DNA from 3 places in the Roseibium sp. Sym1 genome. Region 2 is predicted to be linked to each of the others. Evidence: riboswitches for the same ligand, from Rfam matches in the RefSeq annotation. Region 2 holds a riboswitch; each other region holds the start of a gene.

Region 1 (7,768 bases), 3.0 Mb from region 2:
CGCCGTCGGCGGTCACCGCGGCATTGTTCGACATGTTCTGAGGCTTGAACGGGCGAACCTTCAGGCCCCGGTTGGCAAAAAGGCGGCAAAGACCGGCGACGATCAGGCTCTTGCCGACATTGGAGCCGGTCCCCTGCACCATGATCGCGGCCGCGCGTTTCCCGGAAGGTTCGGACACGTCTTAAAACTCGATGCCTTCCTGCGGCTTCACGCCGGAGCGGAACGGGTGCTTGATCTGGGTCATGTCTGTGACGAGATCGGCAATGTCGATGAGTTCATCCTTGGCATTGCGGCCGGTGATGACGACATGGACATCGTCCGGTTTCTCGTTCTTCAGGAAGTCCACCACCTCGGCAATATCCAGATAGTCGTAGCGCAGCACGATATTGAGCTCATCGCACAGGATCAGGCGGTAGTCGCCGGAGGTGATCATCTGCTTCGCCGCTTCCCAGGCCTCCTGGGCGGCGTCGATGTCGCGCTGGCGGTCCTGGGTTTCCCAGGTAAAGCCCTCGCCCATGCGCTTGATGGTCACCAGATCGGAGAAACGTTCAAGCGCCATGCGTTCGCCGGTCTCGATCCGGCCCTTGACGAATTGCACCACGCCGACCTTGTGGCCGTGGCCGAGCGAACGGAACACCATGCCGAACCCTGCCGTCGACTTGCCCTTGCCCTTGCCGGTATGGACGATCAGCAAGCCCTTCTCGATGGTCTTGGTGGCCATGATCTTGTCGCGCGCAGCCTTTTTCTTGCGCATTTTTTCCGCGTGGCGTGCGTTCAGTTCCTCTTCGGAAAGTTCCGGCTTGTCCTTGTCGGCGGTCACGATGCGTCCGTCCCTTCTCGTGTTGTTCTCAATTCGCTGAGTGCAGCATGTGTCGAATTGCGCCGCGGCGTCCAGAGCCCGCGGTCGATTGCTTCCTGGAACCGGGCCAGCATCTCGTTGAGGCCCGCCGGATTGGCGTCCCTGAGGAACTCCAGAACCTCCGTATTGTCCAGATAGGCCTCGTAAAGCTGATCGAAATGATGGTCGCCGACGGCGCGCGTGGTCGCGGCAAAGGCAAACAGGTAATCGAGCGTCGCCACCATTTCGAACGCACCCTTGTAACCATGGCGCATGACACCGTTGATCCATTTCGGATTGGCGGCCCGGCCACGAACCACACGGCCGATTTCCTCCGAAAGGCTGCGCACCACGGGGCGCTCGGGCCTTGAATGATCGTTGTGATAGACCTTGGGCGCCTCGCCCTTCAGGCTCTCGACGGTCGCCGCCAGACCGCCCTCGAACTGGTAGTAGTCGTCACTGTCGAGCAGGTCGTGTTCGCGGTTGTCCTGGTTGTGCAGGACCGCGTCGACCGCGCGCAGCCGGCTTTCCAGATCACCGCGCGCACCGGTCCCCTCGGCACCCCCGCCATAGGCATAGCCGCCCCACGTCAGGAAGGTGTCGGCGAAATCACCGCGCTCTTGCCAGATACCCTCGTCGATCAGGGCCTGCAGGCCGGCGCCATAGGCCCCCGGCTTCGACCCGAACACCCGGTATCCGGCACGTCGGGAAGCTTCCTGCGGTTCAAGGCCATCGGCCAGCAATCTTGCGGTTTCCTGGCGCATGCGCGCTGCGACCGGATTGGCGTCGTCCGGCTCATCCAGCGCGCCGACGGCCCGGACGGCGCTGTCGAACAGGTCCATCTGGTGCGGGAAGGCATCGCGGAAGAACCCGGAGACCCGCAAGGTGACATCGATGCGCGGACGGCCGAGCTCGGACAGTTTCAGGATTTCAAAGCCGGTTACCCGGCCCGAGCCCTGTTCCCAAACAGGTTTTGCACCGATCAAGGCCAGAGCCTGGGCAATGTCGTCGCCGCCGGTGCGCATGTTGGCCGTGCCCCAGCAGGTCAGCACGAGGGCCGTCGGCCATTCGCCTTCCTCCTGGAAATAGCGGTCTGCAACAAGCGCGGCAGATTGCCAGCCGAGCCGCCACGCGGTCTCGGTCGGGACCGCGCGCACATCCACGGAATAGAAGTTCCTGCCCGTCGGCAGGACATCGGGCCGGCCGCGTGACGGCGCACCGGACGGTCCCGGTGCGACGAAACCGCCCTTGAGAGCCGTCAGCACCGCTTCCGTTTCCGCCGGCCCCGATCCGGTCACCGCCGGGCGCAACGTGTCCCGGATTTCATCGAGAACGGCCGTAACGGCCTGCCACTCTTCCGGCACCTCTCGTGTTCCGGCAATCAGGTCATGTGCCAGCAGTTCGATCCGCTCGACCGTGTCACCGTTGGATCGCCACGGTGCCTCGCTGACTGACTGCAGGATTTCAGGTCTGTCACCCGCCCAGGCCGCTGAAAAATCGCAATCGAGCGGATCAAAGCCGTCAAATCCGAGATCTGCGGCAATGACCCGCTGCAGGCTTTGCTGCCCGGGTGAGCTTCCGCGCGGCACACGGGCAAGCGCGGCCAGCAGATCGGTCAGGAGATCGCCGTCCGGACTGTCGCCCAGGATGTGCAGGCCATCGCGGATCTGGAGTTCCTTGAGGTCGCACAAATGGGCGTCGAGACGCGCCAGGCGGGTTTCCTCGTCCATGTCGTCGGTAAGGCCGATGTCCCTGTCCAGCCCGTTTCGGGCGGCGACGTCGAGGATATCACGTGTCAGGGCCTTGAGCCGCCGGGGATCGACACCGCTCGCCAGATAGTATTCGTCGAGCAGGGTTTCCAGTTCACCGGCAACGCCGTGGCTCTCGGCGCGCGCCAGCGGCGGGGTCAGGTGGTCGACAATGACGGCGGCCGTGCGCCGCTTCGCCTGGGCGCCCTCGCCCGGGTCGTTGACGATGAAGGGATAGATGTTCGGCACCGGACCGAGCACGGCTTCGGGGAAACAGCTTTCGGACAAGGCCAGCGCCTTGCCGGGAAGCCATTCCAGATTGCCGTGTTTTCCGAGATGGATGACCGCATCGACACCGAGTGTTCCGCGAAGCCAGGCATAAAACGCGAAATAATGATGCGGCGGCACCAGCGCCGGGTCGTGGTAGGTGTCCTTCGGATCGATGTTGTAGCCGCGCGCCGGCTGGATGCCGACCACCTGGTTGCCGAACCGGTGAAGTGCCAGGCGGAACGCACCGTCCGTGACATGGGGGTCGTCTTCGGGACGGCCCCATCGTTCGATGACGGCGCTCTGCACGTCCTCCGGCAGCCTGGCAAATGCTTCCTTGTAGTCACTCATCCCGAACGACTGGAAGCGCTGGCGTATAGCGCGGTCATCCCGGGCATTGGTGACACCTGAAGTCAGGTGTTCCATCAGCCCGGCGGATGTGTCCGGCGCCCCGCCGGCATCATACCCCTCCCGGGCCATCGCCTTCAGCACGTTGACGCAGGAGGCCGGCGTGTCGAGACCGACACCATTGGCAAGGCGCCCGTCCCGGTTCGGATAATTGGCCAGGATCAGCGCGGTTTTCTTGTCCTTGGCGGGTGTCCGGCCGAGTTTCGCCCAGCCAGCAGCCAGGTTTGCAACGAATTGGATCCGGTCAGGAACCGGTGTGAAGGCAACCGGGGTCGACTGGGTCGACTCGTCGTAGCCCCCCTCTTCCTTGAAGGAAACCGCCCGGGTCAGCAGCCTGCCGTCGATCTCCGGCAGCACGACATGCATGGCGAGATCACGGATCGACAGGCCCTGGTCGCTGTCTTCCCAGCCTTCCTTGGAGGACGAGGAAAACACCACCTGCAGAACCGGCTTGCCGGGCCGGTCAAGCGGCGTCGGCTGATGGGCGACGCCCGCCTTCGACACGGCAAAGGCCGTGCCGTTTAAAATCACGTCCGGCCTGGCGCCGTCAAACAGGCCGTCCAGGACGGCAATGGATTCGGCCTCCTTGAGACTGGAAACATAGACCGGCAACGCATTGACACCCGCCGCGTCAAGCGCCTTTACCAGCGCATCGACAGGAGCCGTCTGGGCGCCCTGGACCAGAGCCCGGTAGAAGGTGATGGCGGCGACCGGCCGTGAGGGATCGGGCCAGCCTTTGGTCAGTGCGGCAAGATCCGGTGCGGGTTGCCCGGGCCGATAAATCCCGGCTCGCGGCAGCGGGACCGGATGGGCCGGTTCCTCGTCCCCGTTCAGCAGGAAAGCCGCGTAGAGCAGCGCATTGGCATAGTTTTCCGCGCCGCCCTCGACGCAATACCGCCAGAAACGATGGACTTCCTCTGTGCTGCGGGTCGAGCGGGCCGTAAGCTCCTCGTCCCACTTGTCATCGCCCGGCAGGACGATCAGCTCAACGCCGCTGGCCCGTGCCTCTTCCTCGAACCGCTCCAGTCCGTAGCGCCAGTACTCGACTCCGCCGAGAATGCGCAGGATCACAAGCTTTGAGCCGCGCATGGTCTGTTCGGCATAAAGATCGACCGAATAGGGATGAGACAGCGCCATCAGGTTGGCGAGCCTGAGGCTTGCCGCGCGTTCTCCCAGTTGCTTGCGGGCGGCGGCAAAACTGCCCAGCTCCGTGTCTGCTGCAGACAGGAACAGGATGTCCGCGGGCGACTGGCCGAGATCGACCGCGTCTCCACCGTCATCGATCCGGCGCGTCTGGCTGGCGAGAATGTGCATTCAGTGCCTTCTTGTTGGTCTCAAGCGTCTGTCGGTATCCGGTGGCCGCGATCAGGCAGCTTCACTCACCTGACCGAGCAGCCCACGTGTCGCGTCGAGATCGAGGCCCTTGAGGCCGATCACCACCAGCCGGCCGGCACTTTCCGCCCCCGCCGCGAACCAGGTTTCGACACGCGGGCCGACGGCCTGGACCATGGCCGGCGCCGCCTTGCCCTCGATGCGCACGGCGCCCTTGATCCGGAGCACGCCCTTCAGGGCCATCGCCTCCAGGACCTTCGCCTCGGCATCCTTTAGGCTGTCGAAGGAACCGACTTCCAGAACATGACTTTCGAAATCGTCGTGGTGATGGTGGTCATGATGGTGATGATCATGGTCGCCCTCATGATGATGGTCGTCGTCATGGTCATCGTGGTGATGGTGGTGGTGTTCATGGCGACCGTCCATGTCGTCCTCGGCAGCGGACCCGCGGCCGAGCAGCACCTCGATCGGCAGCGTTCCCTTTTCCGAAGAGACGATGTGGACCGCCTGGCGCACGTCCGCGGCGATTTTCTTCCGAACGGTTTCGAGCAGGTCGGCAGCCACAAGATCAGCCTTGTTGAGCACGACCAGGTCGGCACAGCGCAGCTGGTCCTGGAAGAGTTCCTCAACCGGGCTTTCATGGTCGAGCGCCTCGTCCGCAGCGCGTTGGGCTTCAAGCGCGGCTTCGTCGAGCGCGATCCGTCCTTCGGCAAGCGCGGCGGCATCCAGCACCGTGACAACGCCGTCGACGGTCACCTTTGGCTTGACGCTCGGCCAGGAAAAGGCACGCACCAGCGGCTGGGGCAGCGCAAGGCCGGAGGTCTCGATGACGATATGCTCCGGCGGGGTCTCGCGGGCGAGCAGCATTTCCATGGTCGGCAGGAAATCATCGGCAACCGTGCAGCAGATGCAGCCATTGGTCAGCTCAACCACTTCCTCCGCGGCGCAGTCCGGGTCGGCGCAGCCATTCACCAGCGAACCATCGAAACCCATGTCGCCGAATTCATTGACAATCAACGCAATGCGCTTGCCGTTGGCATTCGTCAAAAGGTTGCGGATCAGCGTGGTCTTGCCCGCGCCCAGGAACCCGGTGACGATCGTTGCCGGAATTTTCCGGCCCGGTTGCGAGATGGAAGTGGTCATAGCGTGATATCCGGTTGAAAAGTGGGTTTCATGAGGAGCGGCAGGCCCGCGCCGACAAAGACGACCTTCTGGCAGACCCCGGCCATAGCCTGGTTGAGCCTGCCCTGCGCATCGCGGAACGACCTCGACAGACGGTTCTCCGGCACGATGCCCATGCCGACTTCGTTGGAGACAAGGACACAGGGACCTGCAAGCCCGGCGACACGCGCGCACAGGCGCTCGGTTTCCAGGGTTACATCCTTGTCCGCAAAGAGAATGTTTGAGAGCCACAGGGTGAGACAATCGACCAGAACCACCCGGTCCGGGCGGCATTCGTGGTCAAGCACGCCGGCGAGATCGAACTGTTCCTCAATCGTTTCCCAGGACGATCCGCGCTGCGCGCGATGCGCCGCAATGCGCTCGGCCATTTCATCGTCATGGGCCGCGCCCGTGGCAACATAGAGTTTGTGGAGACCGCAGTCTTCGGCGAGCCGTTCGGCAAACCGGCTCTTGCCGGAGCGGGCACCGCCAAACACGAGGGCGGTTCGCGGCAGGGTCTGATCCGTCATGTCCGTCTCCCGGCCGTCCACCCGACAGCGTTCGAGGTTGAAGGGATGACGGCCGGTCTCCTGGCTTGCGGCTCACCGCGGTCTGCACCCCTTCCCGGCCGGTCTGGACCAGTGGTTTTCGTGCAGCCGCTCACCGCTCACAGTTGCGGGGGCAGCTCCGGATCAGGGCCATCTTGGCCCGCACCGGATTCCCGTTTCATCCGGACCGAGCAACACTCAATCCGGAACCGTCGCAAACTACCTAACCGGATCCTGGGCGGGACACAAGCGGCACGACGGATTTCGCTCTGCGCGTCCTTCATTGCCGCCCGGAACGGGCCGTTCGACCACCTGACGATCCCGATCCCTTCCCATGACTGGTTGCGGCAGTCCGTGACGCCACGCGGGCGCAGCTTTTTCCAAGCCGTCCTTAACGCCTAGTCATCTGAAAAATATATAGTTTTCCACACCCGCCACAAAAAAATGACGGCTTGATGAAAAAAACGCCACGAAGGGCTTGGCAAACGGATCAAGCCTTTGATATACGCATCTCCATCGACGGGGCGGCGACGCGTTGACCCCGAGCGTGGTGATCCCCAGTAGCTCAGTTGGTAGAGCAAGCGACTGTTAATCGCTGGGTCGCTGGTTCGAGTCCGGCCTGGGGAGCCATCACCACCCTCCTAAAAATCCGCAGAAACCCACCGCGCATCGCATGTGCGCTTGACTTCGCTGCGGAAAAATCGGCCAAAACGGCTACACAAATGAGCCGATATGGGAAAGGCTAGAGAGCCCAAACCACACGACCGAGACGGTGTCTGCTACCTGCGAAGGCGGATTCTAATTGCCTCTTAACACCGACCTGAAGCGGAACAACTTTGAATTTTAGATCACGAGGAATATTTCATCGGGAAGTTAAACCACACTCTAAATAACTCTAACCAACACTCACTCGCTGGAACTAAGGTTCGCCTTAATTGAATCTACTAAACCCTTAAGCTTATCAAACTCACTAGCCGTCGTTACCCGTTTTCCAATGCTCTGACTATAATCTGGGAAACCTTCAGGATTATTCCTCGAAGCACTCAAAGCCCTATCGAAGGCTTCATCAAAAGAAGCTGCTGAGTCGATCCAATTTTTTAAGACGTTATTGTCGACGATTACACCGCGCTCAGTAAGTGCATCGAGAATCTCCATAAAGTCTCTATCTTGGCTTCCCTTTGCTGTCACAGATAACAAGATATTTGTTGGAATTACACTAGACCGCACGGATTCCATCAAACGTAAAACAACATGTGCAGATGAACAGAATTTTTGTATATTTTCAAAGAAATCCTTGGATAAAAGAGAGCCTTCGGACAGGTTTATTTCTTTATCAAATTGGTCTAAAAAATCTATCAATTCGTAATATGACTTTATTTTCTTTGAATTTTCATCGATAAATGCGCTTGTTAAACCACAATATTTTCCTACTACTATTTGCGTACGCTCCATAGCTTCACGGAAGC
Region 2 (7,768 bases):
AGCCGGCCCTTGTGGTCGGGCACGTCCCAGCCGGGGACCTCGAAGTCCGTTGCCTCGACATTGGCAAGCTCGGCGCCGGTCTCGTCGGCGACCCGCTTGGTCAGGGTGGTGAAACCCATGGCCTTCAGGAAGCCGACCGCCTTCGGCCCGTCGACATCGGTCACGGAGAGATCGCCGACTGGAACTTCCACGGGCACATCCTGCTTCAGGGTCACCAGTTCCTTCGACACCCGCGCCTGGTCGGCGAACTCGATCAGGTTTTCCCGGCGTTTCTTCTGCTTGATGGTCTCGGCCTGGGTGAGCAGCGTTTCCAGGTCGCCGAATTCGTTGATCAGGAGCGCGGCGGTCTTCAGCCCGATGCCCGGCACGCCCGGCACGTTGTCGACGCTGTCGCCCGCCAGCGACTGCACCTCGATGACCTTGTCCGGCCCGACGCCGAATTTTTCAAAGACCTCCGCCTCGCCGAAAGTCTTGTTCTTCATCGTGTCGATCATGCCGACCTTCGGCCCGATCAGCTGCATCAGGTCCTTGTCGCCCGAAACGATCGTCACCCGCGCGCCCTGCTCGGCTGCCTGGCGCGCGTAGGTGGCGATCAGGTCGTCGGCCTCAAAGCCCGCCTGTTCGACGCAATGTACGGAAAAGGCCCGTGTCGCCTCCCGGATCAGGCCGAACTGTGGCACCAGGTCTTCCGGCGGATCGGGCCTGTGGGCCTTGTATTCCGGGTAGATGTCATTGCGGAAGGTCTTCGCCGAATGGTCGAAGATGACCGCAAAATGAGTCGGTTCGTCACCTTCTTCCGGGGTCAGGCCTTCCTGCAGCAGCTTCCACAGCATGTTGCAGAAACCCGAGACGGCGCCGACCGGCAGCCCGTCGGGCTTGCGCGTCAGCGGCGGCAGCGCGTGATAGGCGCGGAAGATGAAGGTGGACCCATCGACCAGGATCAGGTGGTCGTTGGCGGTGAGGGCAGGGGAGGAATCTTGCGTCGACATGGCGCGGATCATGCCCGCAGGGCGCTCCGGAGAAAAGGCCTAAAGTGACAAATCTGCGGGTGATGAGACACCTTCCTGACAGGATCTGTCGCCCGGGCTTGCGGCAAGTCCGGAAGTTTCCGGTTCCGGGCCTCGGGACCGCCCATGATCCGTAAAACAACGAAATGTCGCATTTGTGCTTTCGCGGAAAAAGCAAATAGTCCATTATGAACGCTGCTTGGTTTTCCGATCGGCACAAAGTGCCGGGAAACGAACAGGGAATTCGGACACGGCGGACCCAATCAGGGCGCTGGATGCCGAAGCCGCCCCCGCGACTGTATGCGGAGAGCGTTGACCCATCGCACCACTAGCCTGTTCAGGGCTGGGAAGGTCCGGTCAATCGCCACGACCCGCGAGCCAGGAGACCTGCCAGGCAAGACCTGAAACACGGCCGTCGGGTGTGACGGCAACGAGGACAACATGACGACACAAGCTGTAAAATCGACCCTTTCCGTCTCCAAGATCGTGCCGCTGGCCTTCGCCGCCATTCTCGGCGTGGCGATCATCTCGATCACGGGACACGTACAGGCCGGAGCCCTGCACGACGCGGCACACGATGTGCGCCATGCAACCGGGTTCCCCTGCCACTAAGATGCTGACACGTCTTCTGGTCAGCGGCTTGTTCGCTGGCGCTGGAGCGGGGCTGATTGCGGCCCTGCTGCAGCTTTCGTTCGTTCAGCCGGTGCTGTTGCATGCCGAGCTCTACGAGACCGGTGCGCTGGTGCATTTTGGTGCCGAGACCGTCAGCGCCCACCAGGACGTCGGCGGTTTCGAGCCGGTGCGCGACGGCCTGAGCATCGTCTTCACCATGCTCACCTATACCGGTTACGCCTTCCTCCTGCTCGTCGGCATGGCACTCGCCGAATTGCGCGGCGCCAATGTGAACGGCCGGAGCGGCCTTCTCTGGGGTCTGGCGGGTTTCGTGGCCTTCCACTTCGCGCCGGGCTTCACCCTGGCGCCGGAAGTACCGGGCGTTGCCGCCGCAGACGTGGCAGCCCGGCAGGTCTGGTGGTGGGCCACCGTGGTGACGGCGGGAGCGGGCCTCTGGCTGATCGCCTTTGGCCGCAACTGGCTGGCCTGGGGGGCAGCGGCAGTCCTGTTGCTGGCGCCCCACGTCGTCGGCGCGCCGGAACCGGACAGCTTTGCCGGGCCGGTCCCGACCGAAATCGGCGCGCTCTTCGCCAGCCGGGCGCTCGGTGTGGGCATGGCGGCGTGGTTGCTGCTTGGCTGTTTCGCAGGTTATTTCTGGCAGCGCGAGGGCGCGCGGGCCGGCGCGCAACAGCCGGCCTGATTTGGCAGACAGGCGAATGGACCGGGCGGGGCAAAATGTTCCGCCCGCCGTCTTTCGGCCAACATACTGGATCTCACATGGAACGTTCCCTCGCCCTTTTTGTCATCGGGCTGGTTTTCGGTGGCGGCATCGGCTTCGTGACCGCGGCCGGATACGGCGTGACCCTTGACGGGCATGATCACGGCGACCCGTCGGCGCATGCCGTTGCGCAGCAAAGCCCCGACAATCATTCCGGTCACGAGATGGCCGGGCACAATCACGACGAACTGGTTTCCGTTGCGGCGGGCGCCGGCGCCCCCTCGCTTGAAATCAGCCTCTCGCCGGATCCGGCCACCGGCTACAATCTGCACGTGATGACGCAGAATTTCACCTTCACACCCGGTCACGCCAGCCAGGACCACGTCCCCGGCGAAGGCCATGCGCATGTCTATGTCAACGGCGAAAAGCTTGGCCGGCTCTATGGCGCGTGGATGCACCTTTCATCCCTGCCCGAAAATGCCACGGTGGAAGTGACGCTGAACAGCAACGACCACCGCATGCTCGCCGTCGACAACCAGCCGCTCAAGGCGTCGGTGACCGTCAGCGCGGACTAGGTAAGCGGGCTTGAAGAGTTTGGATTTTCACGGTGAACACCGTTGACCCCCACCCCTAACCCCTCCCCACAAGGGGAATTATATACTTGACGTACCAAACTTGATTTCCTATATTGGAATCAAGGAGCTACGACATGTTTGACTTGACCAACCCGATTTACCACGATGCCGACAAGGCCCGCGAACATCTGGAAGCCATCCATTGGCCCGATGGTCCGGTCTGCCCGCATTGCGGTAACTGTGACCAGAAGCGCATTACAAAGCTTCAGGGCAAGTCAACGCGTCCCGGCGTCTTCAAGTGCAAGGAATGCCGCAAGCCCTTTTCCGTGACCGTTGGCACCGTCTTTGAACGCTCCAAGATCCCGCTCAACAAGTGGGTGCTGGCAACGCACCTGATGGCCGCGTCCAAGAAAGGCATGTCAGCCCACCAGCTCCACCGCATGCTCGGCGTCACCTACAAGACCGCGTGGTTCATGGCCCACCGTATCCGTGAGGCAATGGCACCGTCACCTAAGGACAAAGGTCCGCTCGGCGGCGAAGGTAAGACCGTTGAAGCCGATACCACCTATGTTGGCGGCAAGGAGAAAAACAAGCACCTGTCCAAGCGCAACGCCCGCAACATCGGCGGCATGGGCAAGCAGGTTGTTCACGTCCTTGTTGAGCGTGGCGGTAAAGCCAAGTCAGATCACATTGCCAACGTGACCGGCAAAACCCTGCGTCCGATCCTCGTCAAACAGGTTGACCGCAAGTCCACTCTGATGACCGACGAGCACGGTGGTTACTTCCATGTGGGCAAGGAGTTTGCTCGTCATGAGAAGGTGGACCACGGCGCTCGTGAGTACGTGCGCGGCGATGCCTACTCCAACACCGCAGAAGGCTACTTCGCCATTCTCAAGCGCGGCATCATTGGTGTTTACCACCACGTTTCAGAAGCACATCTGAAGCGTTATCTGGCGGAGTTTGATTTCCGCTACAACTACCGTGCTTCGCTCAAGATCTCCGACAAGGAACGCGCCGATAAGCTTCTCGAAGGCGCACGCGGCAAGCGGCTAACCTATCAACAACCTAACCAAAGCGCGCACTCTTAAGCAGAAAGCGCGGGCGTTTATCAACAGGCGCAAGTTGTGGCGCCTCGACAAGACGTAACGTCAGCCTCAGAATTTCCAGTGGTCGGCTATCGATTCGCACCAAACCCGGTCAAAGCCTGAAAAGGGCGGGCAACTGCTCGGGAAAGGAGGTGAAGAATATGAGCACGACCAAAATCGGTCGCAGCGCGATTACGGGTCGCTTTACGACGGTGAAAACCGCCAAGGGTAGTCCCCGTACTCACATCGTTGAGACCATCAAGAAGAAGTAGCCTAGGCTACTGATCGGCCGGGCGGTCAGACTTAGCGGGACGACCGTCCGGTTTCTTTTTTGCCTCGCCTTTGGTTAACGATTCCTTAACGTGGGGCTGAGGCGGCGTATTCAACATACGCTTCAGAATTTCGTCTCCCCTCAATTCTTCAGGGTCCTTAGTCATGAAACTTCCCGATTCAGAGACCTACAACAGCCCAATATATGCTGACATTCTTCAAAATCTTACCACAAACCAACTTGCGTGGATTGGGGCTCTTGCGATGCGCTTCAATCAAGCTGAGCAGGAACTGTATCTCGTATTTAATCGCCTAGTGGATTATGAGCCTGGCGCTCAACAGATATCGTCTAGAATTAATGGTCTAGATGGAATTGTAGAAATCGTGTCTCTAGGCGTTAAGTCGCTTTTCAGCGATAAACAAGTGCACACTCTCACAGAGCAAACCCTCAAGCACCAAGGGTTCTCAACCCTCAAATCGTTCAGAGACGGCGTGATTCACGCTCGGATCATCAACGCTCAGCGCGCTATCGGCAAAACAACAGGTAGACGAGGTAAGCAGTCCCACATCCTTCTGACCGATGAGGCCTTAAAGGGCGTCTGCGACCGATTGCTTTTCGTTCTTTACGAGCTTAGCGCCCTTACCGTCCTTATTCCTTTGAAGCGCAAGAAATTACGCCGGTACGAAGGTCGCGTTCTAAACCAAGAGCAACGCGAAGAAGCCATTCAAGACGCCATCGCTCGATACCAATTACATCAGAACCATCGGCTATCTCTTCCGCCGCTTCCAGAACTTCAGGAGGAATCTCTAATGCAGTATATCGCGCCGTATCGCCCGAAAACGCCAATACTACCTCCGGGCGAACGTGGGTAGCTAAACGTACCGGCCTGTCACGGTCCGAATCATCGCCTTTTTCATTCTGGTACGTCAAGTATATAATTCCCCCCACAAGGGGGAGGGGGATTTGGCTGTGTCAGCTCACTACAGACAGTGAGAAACGGCATACGATGACTTCGCTTTCTTTTCAGGCGTGCGCCACTTGCGTCTCCCTCCCCCTTGTGGGGAGGGATCAAGGGTGGGGGTAAGCGGCGCAGCCGCTATTTCGAACACCGAAAGTGTCCATATGTCCCCGATCCTCGCTTCCAACTGGCGAGCGAATTTCGAAAAGCTTAGTGCGTCATAAAGGTCAGGAAACTCTACCCAGCTTCCGAGGACTTCATCGCCGGTATCCGTGCCCTCAGACAAAAGCGGAGGCGTCCGCAGGAGCCGGCGTCCTCTATCCAGCCGTCCTTTGCCTCAAGATAGGTGCGGGCCGTTTCGACGATGTCCGAAACATCGTCCGGAAATTGCACGCCCGAAAACACGAAGGTCGCCCGGCCGTCGCCCTGAAATGCCAGCGACACGGGCTGTTCGCACGAACCCATGCAATCGACCGTGCCGACCGCGAAGTCCCGGTCGAGCCGCGCGTCCTGAAGAGAGCGGGTCAGGGCATCTAGTGTGGTCTCGACGCCGGTCTGGTCCTCCTGCTTGCAGGTCCGGCAGACAAGGATACGATTCATTCCGCCGCCTGTGCCTGACGTTTTCCGCCGAAGGTGCCGTTCAGATAGGCCCATTTCGGGCGCCTGAACAGGAACCAGCCGAGACCGGTCCTGCGGATCAGCCAGAACAGGATCATCGGACCGACGCTGGCAACGATCGTCACGATCAGGGACATCGTGCCTATATCCAAAAGGCCGAGTTTCAGAAGGATCACGCGGGTCACGCCCATCGGGAAGAAGAAGGCAAGATAGATCACGATCGAGTTCTCGCCGAAATGGCGCAGGAAATCAAACCGGCCCCAACTGACGATCAGCGCGCTGGTGAGAATGATGGCACCGGCCCCCGCCGCGCCGAGGGCCAGGGCGATGCCGGGTGCCGCCGCCCAGCCGGCATGGACAAGACCTCCGTTCACCAGGCCCCAGACCAGCAGGCAGCCAAGGCTGACGCCGATGCGCTCGCGTGCCCAGCCGGCCAGGCGGAAAATCTGCGGTGCGAAGATGTAGCCGGCGTAGAAGAACACGAAGCGCGAGGCGAATTCGTCGATCAGCAGCCAGCCGGTGTGAATGGGCGCGATCTGAAGAACAGCGCCAAGGACCAGCATCGCCTGCCACGGAATTCCGCGGTCATGCGCGAATTTGCAGACCACGAAGAAGATCGGCAGCATGTAGATGAACCACAGGGTGCCAAACGGTTCGATGAAGCTGATCAGGTAGAATTCCAGCGTTCCCGCGACACCCATTTCACCGGCAAAGACCGGCGCCTTGACCGCAAACTGGATCGTCATCCAGAGCACATAGAAATAGGCGAAATGCACGACCTTTCGGTCGAGATAGAGCCGCCAGTCCCGGGTGATGACATTTGACAGGAACAGACCGGAAATCAGGAAGAAGTCCGGCATCCGGAACGGCGCGGCGAAGGCAATGACGGCGTGCATCCAGCCGGTCTCGCCGGCCGCGGCTTCGACACCAAGCACCGAGTGCATCATCACCACGAAGATGATGCAGATGCCCTTGGCCGTATCGACCCAATCGACGCGCTGAGCGCTCATTTCCTGGTGCCTTGCATGCCGGTTCGGTTCGGAGTTCGCGACGCTTTCGGGAGCAGTCCTAACCTTAACTGGTAAATTTTACGAATACACGGGCTGTCACGATTCAGTGACCGGCGGGAGCCGTTCTCACGATTTCGCGTTGTCCGATCCGTCCTGCCAGGGGCTGATTTTGGGCTGGCCGTCCGTGCCGGATCCGGACTCCTTGCGTTCCGACCAGTCGTCTGCGTCCAGGTCGACCACCCCTTCTTCCGTTTGGCGCATACCCGCGCCGCTGTTGACGATCACCACATTCGAGCGGGCAATAATGAACCGTGCGAGCGCCTCGCGCACCGGCGGAATGAACAGAAGCAGCCCGATGGCATCGGTGACAAAGCCCGGAATCAGCAGGAAGATGCTCGCCAGAACGATCATGGCGCCTTGCATGACTTCATTGCCCGGCGACCGGCCGGCGTCCAGCTCCTTTTGCATGCGCATCAGCAGAGACAGGCCCTGCTGGCGCAGCATCAGGGTCCCGGCCAGGGCGGTGACCACCGTCAGGATGATGGTCGGAAGAACACCGATCAGTCCCCCGATCCAGATGAACACCGCAATCTCGATGAGGGGCAGCAGAAGAAGCGCGGCAATGATATAAAGTCCCACGGGACCTCCATCGTCTGATAAGCTATTGGTCAACTTTTGACCTAAGGTAGACATTCAGGCGCAAAAATGCGAGCAGCAGCGGTCGGAATCACGGTATTGAAATAGATTGAGTCTTGCTCTTGGGTCTGGATGCTGCTTGAAGGACCTCCTAGATAGGAACCTAACAGACGATGAGCGTCTGCCAGCGCCACCAGACACGGAAGGCCGGCGGCTCATGTGGCCAGAAGGGTAGCCGGAAGTTACGATGAACGAGATTTTTGACCCGTTGAACCTGC
Region 3 (7,768 bases), 2.8 Mb from region 2:
GGCGTGAGTGGTCGCGCGATCAGGCCTTGCCGGCCACCATCAGGGCGAAGGCCTGGTTGCGCGCGACTTCCTTCAACCGGTCGAACCGTCCGGAGGCGCCGCCATGGCCGGCTTCCATGTTGGTGGTCAGCATCAGGAGGCTGTCGCCTGTCCCGGTGGCGCGCAGGCGGGCGATCCACTTGGCCGGTTCCCAGTAGGTGACGCGCGGGTCGGTCAGACCCGCCACCGCCAGGATCGCCGGGTAGTCCTTCGCGGCCACATTGTCATAGGGCGAATAGGACGCGATGTACTCGTAGGCGGTCTTGTCGGTAACCGGGTTGCCCCATTCCGGCCATTCCGGCGGCGTCAGCGGCAGTGTGTCGTCGAGCATGGTCGACAGCACATCGACAAAGGGAACCTCGGCGATGATGCCGCCGAACTTCTCGGGCGCCATGTTGGCGACAGCGCCCATCAGCATGCCACCGGCGGATCCGCCATGGGCGACGATCCGGTCATGGGCGGTGAATGTCTCCGCCACCAGATGATCGGCGGCCGCGATGAAATCGGTGAAGGTGTTCTTCTTGTTCTCCCGGCGGCCGTCCTTGTACCAGCGAAAGCCCTTGTCCTTGCCGCCGCGGATATGGGCAATGGCGTAGACAAATCCCCGGTCGACCAGGGACAGGGCATTGGTGTTGAAGCTGGCCGGCACGGTGATGCCGTAGGAGCCGTAGCCGTAAAGCAGCAGGGGCGCAGAGCCGTCGAGCGTCGTGTCCTTGTGATAGAGCACGGATACCGGCACGGTTTCGCCGTCCGCTGCGGGCGCCATCAGACGGCGGGTGACATAGTCCGAGGCCGCATGGCCGGACGGCACTTCCTGTTCCTTCTTCAGGACACGCTCGCGGGTGTCGACATTGTAGTCGAAGGTCTGCGACGGCGTCGTCATCGAGGAATAGGTGAAGCGGATCGTGGTCGTGTCGAATTCGTAGCCGCCGCCCATGCCGAGCGAATAGGCTTCCTCGTCGAAGGCGATCGCGTGTTCGATGTTGTCGGCGAGGCGCCGGATGACGATACGCGGCAGGCCGTCCTCGCGCTCAAGACGGGTCATGAACGTCTTGTAGACACAATGGGACAGGATCAGGCAGCCCGGCTTGTGGGGTACCAGGTCGGTCCAGTTGTCCCGGCCCGGGTCGGACTTGGGCGCGGTGACGATCTTGAAGTCTTCCGCGTCGCCGGCATTGGTCAGGATGTAGAAAAGGTCGCCGTGATCCTCGACGGAGTATTCGATGCCGGTTTCACGCGGCGCGATCAGCGTCGGTTCGGCGGTCGGGTCGCTTGCCGGAATGGTCCGGACTTCCGAGGTCTCATGGTCGTGAATATCGATGACGATCGTGTCGCCGGACTGGGTCTTGCCGACGCCCATGAAGAAGCCGGCATCCTCTTCCTCGTAGACAAGCACGTCCTCGGACGGGTCGGTGCCGATCTCGTGGCGGAACAGTTTCGAGGGCCGGTGATTGGCGTCGAGGCGGATGTAGAAGACATACCTGTCGTCGGCGGAGAAGACGCCGCCACCGCCGGTATCCTCGACAACGTAGTCGAGATCCTTGCCGGTCGCGGTGTCGCGAAAGCGCATCGAATAGTATTCCGAGCCTTTGTCGTCATAGGCCCAGGCCACCAGCTTGTGGCCGGTCGACTGGCTGACGGCACCGAACTTGAAGTAGGCCTTGCCCTCGGCTTCCTTGTCGCCATGGAGCAGGACCGTTTCCTTGCCGCCGTCGCGAGGCGTGCGGAAGAAGATCGGCTGCTGGCCGCCGGTCTCGAATCTCAGGCCGTAGGCGAAGGGGCCGTCCGGGGATGGGACGGAACTGTCGTCTTCCTTGATGCGGCCGCGCATCTCCGCGAAAAGCTGTTCCTGAAGCGCGTCCGTGGATGCCATTTGCGCTTTCTGGTAGGCGTTTTCGGCCTCCAGATAGGCACGGATGTCGTCATCCAGGACCGACGGGTCGCGCATGACTTCCTGCCAGTTGTCGGCACGCAGCCAGGAATAGCCGTCCTGACGCTCGATGCCGTGGGTCTCCAGGGTGAGAGGGCGCGCGTCCGCGCGCGGGGGAAAGGTATCCTGTTTCATGGCTCCGGAGGTAGGGGCTTTGCGGCGCGAAGGCAAGAGGGTCCAGGCGGGAAGAGCGGGAAACGGCCGGTCCTGGTGCCTGACGCCCGGCGATTGTTGAGGCGGGCCGAGCGCCTATCAGGGGGCATCGTGCCACACCAGTCAACAGCAGGCGACAAGACATCCGGATCTGCTATGTGAAGTTGACTGATTATTTCGAGGACACCGTTGATGCCAAACGACACCTATATCCTGACCCGGGATGACATCGCCGCAATGGAGGGGACCCAAAAGACCCATTTCCTCAATCCAAATGCACAGCGGCTGAACAAGTCGCTGGGCGACGCGACCGGGCTGACCGGATTCGGGTTCCATCTGATAGAGGTCGAGCCCGGCTTCGAGACGACGGAACATCATTGCCATTACCATGAGGACGAATGCGTTTTCGTTTTGTCGGGGAGCGCAACCGCGGTCATCGGAGAAGAGGAGCACGAGATCGGTCCGGGCGACTTCATCGGTTACCGCAAGTCGGGACAGCCTCATTCGATACGGAACACGGGAACCGAGGTCCTGCGTTGCATTGTCGTGGGAGAAAGGCTTGCGCATGATGTCGCCGACTACCCCAGGCTCGGCAAGAGAATTCATCGCCATGCCGGTCTGCCGTGGAGCCTGGTCGATCGCGACCGGATCGAGGAACTTGGCGGTGGCGTCGGCAAAAAGTAGGTAACCTTCGTCGCGGGAGAAGCCCATTCCAATTGCAGAATTGACACCATGTGCGAATTCGGTCACTCAGGATGGAATGGTTTCCGAATCCGGCATCCGGATCGGGATTAAAAGGGAACACGGTGCGGCGTAGCCAACAGGCACCAAATCCGTGACTGCCCCCGCAACTGTGAGCGGCGAGCGACCCTGGAACACCACTGGGTAACCCCGGGAAGGACCAGGCAAGCTGTGACCCGCAAGTCAGGAGACCTGCCATTTCATCTTCAACTTCAACCCGGGCGGGGTGCCCCGGAGGAGCGAGTGACATGGCACATCAGCCCTTGCTGACACAGACAGGCATTCGGTTTCCAGACGCCCCGCGCAATCGCGGAGGGCGATATGAACCGGACAGACGTTTCTCGCACTTTCAGACATTCAGGTCTGCTGGCACCTGCCGGCAGTCTCGGTGATCGTGCCGCCAGGGCAATGTGCCCGAACGGCCATGCAAACGCTCTTGCAAACCGGCACAGTTGTAATGTAATAACATTACAAAATGGATACGCGGTTGGAGACCATGAACAGCCGCTTGGACGATGCAAGGTGGGACAGTGCCGGGGTGGCCATGCCCAACCGGCGCATCCCTGTGCCGGGAAGGAGCTGGCCGATGAGCGCTGAGACCCAGAGGATCTTTGTCTGCACGGTCTGCCCTCACAAGGGCGGAAGCTGCGGGCCGGGTTATGACCTCCTCCGGAAACTGCAGGACGCGGTGAAGCTGACGGTGCCGGTGGTCGGCGACGATTTCGAAATATCCGGAACGGCCTGCATCGCGGGATGCTTGCGTCCGTGCATGCTGGCCTTCAGGGCGGGCGGGAAGTCCACCTACCTCTTCGGCGATGTCGCCCCGGAGACGGATATCGACGATCTCATCGCCTTTGCGGACCTTTACCGCGAGCGGGAAGAGGGACGGGGACAGGCCGCGGACGGGCAAGGCCCGGTGGGGCAGACGGACCTGACCCGCATTCCCGCGGCCATGATCGTCACGCAGGTCGATCCGGCAGCGCTGTCATGAGCGGTGCCGCACTGTCCGTCAAAAACGTCGGCTGGCGGCCGGGCCGGGGCAGGGCCTTGCTTGAAGACGTCAGTTTTGACCTTGCCCCGGGAAAGGTGCTCGGTATTGCAGGTGCCAACGGCGCCGGCAAATCGACCCTGCTGCGCCTTCTTTACCGGTTTCACAGGCCGGTGGAGGGGACGGTGTCTCTGGACGGCCGGGATCTCTGGCAGATGTCCGCGCGCGAAACGGCGCGCAAGGTGGCGGCGGTCCTGCAGGAGCAGCCGACGGATTTCGCGCTGTCCGTTCGGGAGATCGTGGCCCTTGGCCGGCGTCCGCACGGCTCGGGGTTTGCCGGCGGCGGACGCAGGGACGCGGATCTCGTCGATGATGCGCTGGAGCGAATGGGCTTGCTGGATTTTTCCGGACGGTCCTTCGGCACGCTCTCCGGCGGAGAACGCCAGCGGGTCATGGTGGCCAGGGCCCTGGCGCAGGAACCGCAATTGCTGGTCATGGATGAGCCCACCAATCATCTCGACATCCGCCATCAGCTCGAGATCGTCGCGTTGATCGGAAGTCTCGACATCACCGTCGTCACCAGCCTCCACGACCTGAACCTGGCGGCGCAACTCTGCGATCAGGTGCTGCTGCTGTATCGGGGACGGCAGGTTGCCCACGGTCGCCCGGACGAGGTGCTGACGCCCGCGCATATCGAACACGCCTATTCGGTCCGCGTCAGCCGCCAGGACCCTGCACCGGGCCGCGCGCCTCACTTCAGTTTTCATCTTTAATCACGGAGCTTTTTCATGAAACGTCTGGTTCTTGGCCTTGCCGCGACACTGGTCGCGAGCCCGGCGCTTGCACAAACCACAATCCGGAGCTGTGACCGGGAGGTCACTTTCGAGGAACCGCCCAAGGCGGCGGTCTCCAACGACGTGAACCTGACAGAGATGATGCTGGTGCTCGGCCTGAGCGACCGGATGGTCGGTTATACCGGGATTTCCGGCTGGAAGACGCTTGACGAGGAAATGCGCGAAGGGGTCGCCGAACTGCCCGAACTTGCCGAAAAATATCCGGGCAGGGAGGTGCTGATCGGCGCGGATGCGGATTTCTTCTTCGCCGGCTGGAACTACGGCATGAAAGTCGGCGGTGAAGTGACACCGGAGACGCTGGCTCCCTTCGGCATCGAGGTCTACGAACTGACCGAATCCTGCATTCATATCGGCGACAAGCCGAAGGTCTCCATGGATGACATGTATAACGACTTGCTCAATCTCGGCAGGATCTTCGGTGTCGAGGACACCGCCTACGACCTGGTCGCCGCCTACAAGCTGGAACTGGACCGGATCACGTCCACTCTCGGTGCGGATGAGGAACCGCCGCGGGTGTTTGTTTATGACAGCGGCGAGGACAAGCCTTTCACGGCCGGACGATATGCCATGCCCACCGCCCTGATCGAGGCGGCAGGTGGCGTCAACGTGCTCGACGAATTCGAAAAGAGCTGGGCACGGATCGACTGGGAGACCGTTGTCGAGAAGAACCCGGAAGTGGTGGTGATCGTCAACTACGGCAATGTCACCGCGGAGCAGAAGCGCAACTTCATGAAAAACAATCCGGCGCTTGCGGGTATCGATGCGGTCAGGAACGACCGCTTCGTGACGCTGGACTATGTCGAGGCTACGCCGGGGCCGCGCAACATCAGGGCGGTGAAGACGCTCGCCGACGCCTTTTGGGGAGACTGATCCTTGTTGCAGAAGGCGGCCGGCGGTCCCGTTCCGGAACCGGCCCGGACGGGTCGGGAGCGCCGGTCCGCGGCAAGACCCGCAATTGCGCTGATGATATCGGGCGGGCTTGTCGCGCTCGCCGTGTCGGTGGTGGTGGGCGTGTCCGTCGGCGCGGTCTCCGTGCCGTCCGGCACCGTGTTCGGGGTCGTTGCCAACAAGGTCTGGCCCGGACTGGCCGATGCGGACTGGTCGGCGGGGCGCGAGGCGATCGTCTGGGACATCCGCCTGCCGCGGGTGTTGCTGGCCGGTCTCGTCGGCGCCGGGCTGGCCCTGGTGGGCGCGGCGCTTCAGGCGGTTACGCGCAATCCGCTCGCGGATCCGCATCTCCTCGGGATTTCGTCGGGCGGGGCGGCCGGCGCCATTCTGGCGTTGCTGCATACCGGCCTCTTTCTGGGTCTGTTGACCGTGCCGCTGATGGCCTTTGCCGGCGCATTGGCCGCAACGCTGATCGTGCTTGGCGTGACGCGTTTTGCCTCGGCGGCAAGCGCGGACAAGCTGGTTCTGGCCGGTGTCGCGGTGTCCTTCGTGATCATGGCAGTTGCCAACATCCTGATCTTCCTGGGCGATCCACGGGCCACACATACGGTGGTGTTCTGGATGCTGGGCGGCCTTGGCCTGGCGAAGTGGAGCCACCTCCTGTTTCCGCTTGGAATTCTGTTGCTCGTCACGCCGTATCTGCTGCTGAGGGCCGCGGACCTGAACGCCATGACCATCGGTGACGAAACCGCGGCCACCCTCGGAATTCCGGTCGCCCGGTTCCGCCTGACCGTGTTTGTCGCTGGTGCGCTGATCACGGGCGTGATGGTCGCCTTTTCCGGGATCATCGGGTTTGTCGGCCTGATGATCCCGCATATCGCCCGAGGCCTCACGGGAGGCAGCTACACGCGCGTGCTGCCTGTCTCCGCGCTGCTCGGGGCAATCTTCCTGATCTGGGCCGATATTCTCGCACGCACGCTGATGGCGCCGGAGGACATGCCGATCGGCATCGTCACCGGCCTGATCGGCGGCGTGTTCTTCATTGCGCTGCTGCGGTCGAAGGCCGGCGCGGACGGCCGCTGAGCAGGATGAACACCATGATCGTCATGTTCACAAGGTTCCAGGCGATGCCGTTCAGGAAGGCCATCGAGTAGGAGCCGGTGAGATCGTAGATCCAGCCGGACAGCCAGCCGCCAAGGGCCATGCCGAGGATGGTCGACATGATCACCAGGCCGACCCGCTGGCCGGCTTCCCTGGCGGGCAGGTATTCGCGCACGATCACCGCGTAGCTCGGCACGATGCCGCCCTGGGAGAGGCCGAAGATCAGCGAGACCAGGTAGAGCGAGGCCAGGCCGTTGAACGGGATATAGAGAAACAGCGCGGCACATTGCAGGACCGAGCCGATCAGGAGGGTCTTCACGCCGCCGATCTTGTCGGCGACGAAGCCCGAGGCGAGGCGGCTGATCACGCCGGCTCCCGTCATCAGGGCAAGCATGTCCGCGCCGGGCGCGACGCCGAAACCGAGGTCGACGCAATAGGCAACGATATGGACCTGCGGCATCGACATGGCCACACAGCAGCCGATACCGGCCAGCACCAGGAGCCATTGTAGGCTTCCCGGCCGAAGCCCGGTGGTCTGATCACCGAAGGACCGGGCGCCGGGCGCGGCGGCAAAGGCGGTTTCCGGAGGCGGGCGGCGCAGGATCAGGGCGAGCGGCACCATGGTCACGAGGCAGATCACCCCGATCATCAGGTAGGTCTCGCGCCAGTCGGTTGTTGCAAGGCTCCACTGGATGAAGGTCGGCCAGAGCACGCCGGCCAGGTAGTTGCCGCAGGCGGCACAGGCAACGGCAAGGCCGCGGCGCTTGACGAACCAGTGAGAGACGTCGGCGATCAGCGGCCCGAAGGTCGCCGCCGTGCCAAGGCCGACCAGAACGCCCTGGGCCAGGGAGAACAGCCAGATATCCCGCGCCATGGCCGCGAGTGAAAAGCCGGCGCCGAGTGCAATGGCGGAGCCGATCACTGGCGGCACGATGCCGAAGCGGTCGACGACCCGGCCGAGCAGGTAGTTGCCGGCGGCAAAACCGAGCATGGTCGCCGTGTAGGGCAGGGACGCGTCGGCCCGGTCGATGCCGAAATCCGACTGGACAGCCGGCAGCACCACGACAACCGCCC

The links. Region 2 has a riboswitch for cobalamin ahead of O6760_RS07135 (CbtB domain-containing protein). Riboswitches for the same ligand answer to the same signal wherever they lie in the genome.
Region 1: another riboswitch for cobalamin. It lies ahead of cobU (bifunctional adenosylcobinamide kinase/adenosylcobinamide-phosphate guanylyltransferase); the one in region 2 lies ahead of O6760_RS07135 (CbtB domain-containing protein).
Region 3: another riboswitch for cobalamin. It lies ahead of O6760_RS19730 (DUF1636 domain-containing protein); the one in region 2 lies ahead of O6760_RS07135 (CbtB domain-containing protein).

The regions. Positions count from the first base shown of each region.
Region 1 covers NZ_CP114786.1:5,225,689-5,233,456, forward strand. Annotated here, with positions in the region: gene O6760_RS24310 (cobyric acid synthase) at 1-142, opposite strand, end outside; gene cobO (cob(I)yrinic acid a,c-diamide adenosyltransferase) at 182-820, opposite strand; gene cobN (cobaltochelatase subunit CobN) at 817-4,575, opposite strand; gene cobW (cobalamin biosynthesis protein CobW) at 4,627-5,736, opposite strand; gene cobU (bifunctional adenosylcobinamide kinase/adenosylcobinamide-phosphate guanylyltransferase) at 5,733-6,284, opposite strand; cobalamin riboswitch at 6,318-6,531, opposite strand; tRNA gene O6760_RS24335 (tRNA-Asn) at 6,857-6,932, shown strand; gene O6760_RS24340 (pentapeptide repeat-containing protein) at 7,209-7,768, opposite strand, start outside.
Region 2 covers NZ_CP114786.1:1,577,660-1,585,427, reverse strand. Annotated here, with positions in the region: gene polA (DNA polymerase I) at 1-1,001, opposite strand, end outside; cobalamin riboswitch at 1,191-1,416, shown strand; gene O6760_RS07135 (CbtB domain-containing protein) at 1,449-1,619, shown strand; gene O6760_RS07130 (CbtA family protein) at 1,621-2,319, shown strand; gene O6760_RS07125 (hypothetical protein) at 2,397-2,912, shown strand; gene O6760_RS07120 (IS1595 family transposase) at 3,047-4,000, shown strand; gene O6760_RS07115 (hypothetical protein) at 4,433-5,140, shown strand; gene O6760_RS07110 (DUF1636 family protein) at 5,464-5,826, opposite strand; gene O6760_RS07105 (acyltransferase family protein) at 5,823-6,854, opposite strand; gene O6760_RS07100 (FxsA family protein) at 6,981-7,493, opposite strand; gene O6760_RS07095 (Tim44/TimA family putative adaptor protein) at 7,738-7,768, shown strand, end outside.
Region 3 covers NZ_CP114786.1:4,338,635-4,346,402, forward strand. Annotated here, with positions in the region: gene O6760_RS19720 (S9 family peptidase) at 20-2,104, opposite strand; gene O6760_RS19725 (cupin domain-containing protein) at 2,315-2,806, shown strand; cobalamin riboswitch at 2,867-3,077, shown strand; gene O6760_RS19730 (DUF1636 domain-containing protein) at 3,450-3,854, shown strand; gene O6760_RS19735 (ABC transporter ATP-binding protein) at 3,851-4,624, shown strand; gene O6760_RS19740 (ABC transporter substrate-binding protein) at 4,640-5,575, shown strand; gene O6760_RS19745 (FecCD family ABC transporter permease) at 5,669-6,676, shown strand; gene O6760_RS19750 (MFS transporter) at 6,633-7,768, opposite strand, start outside.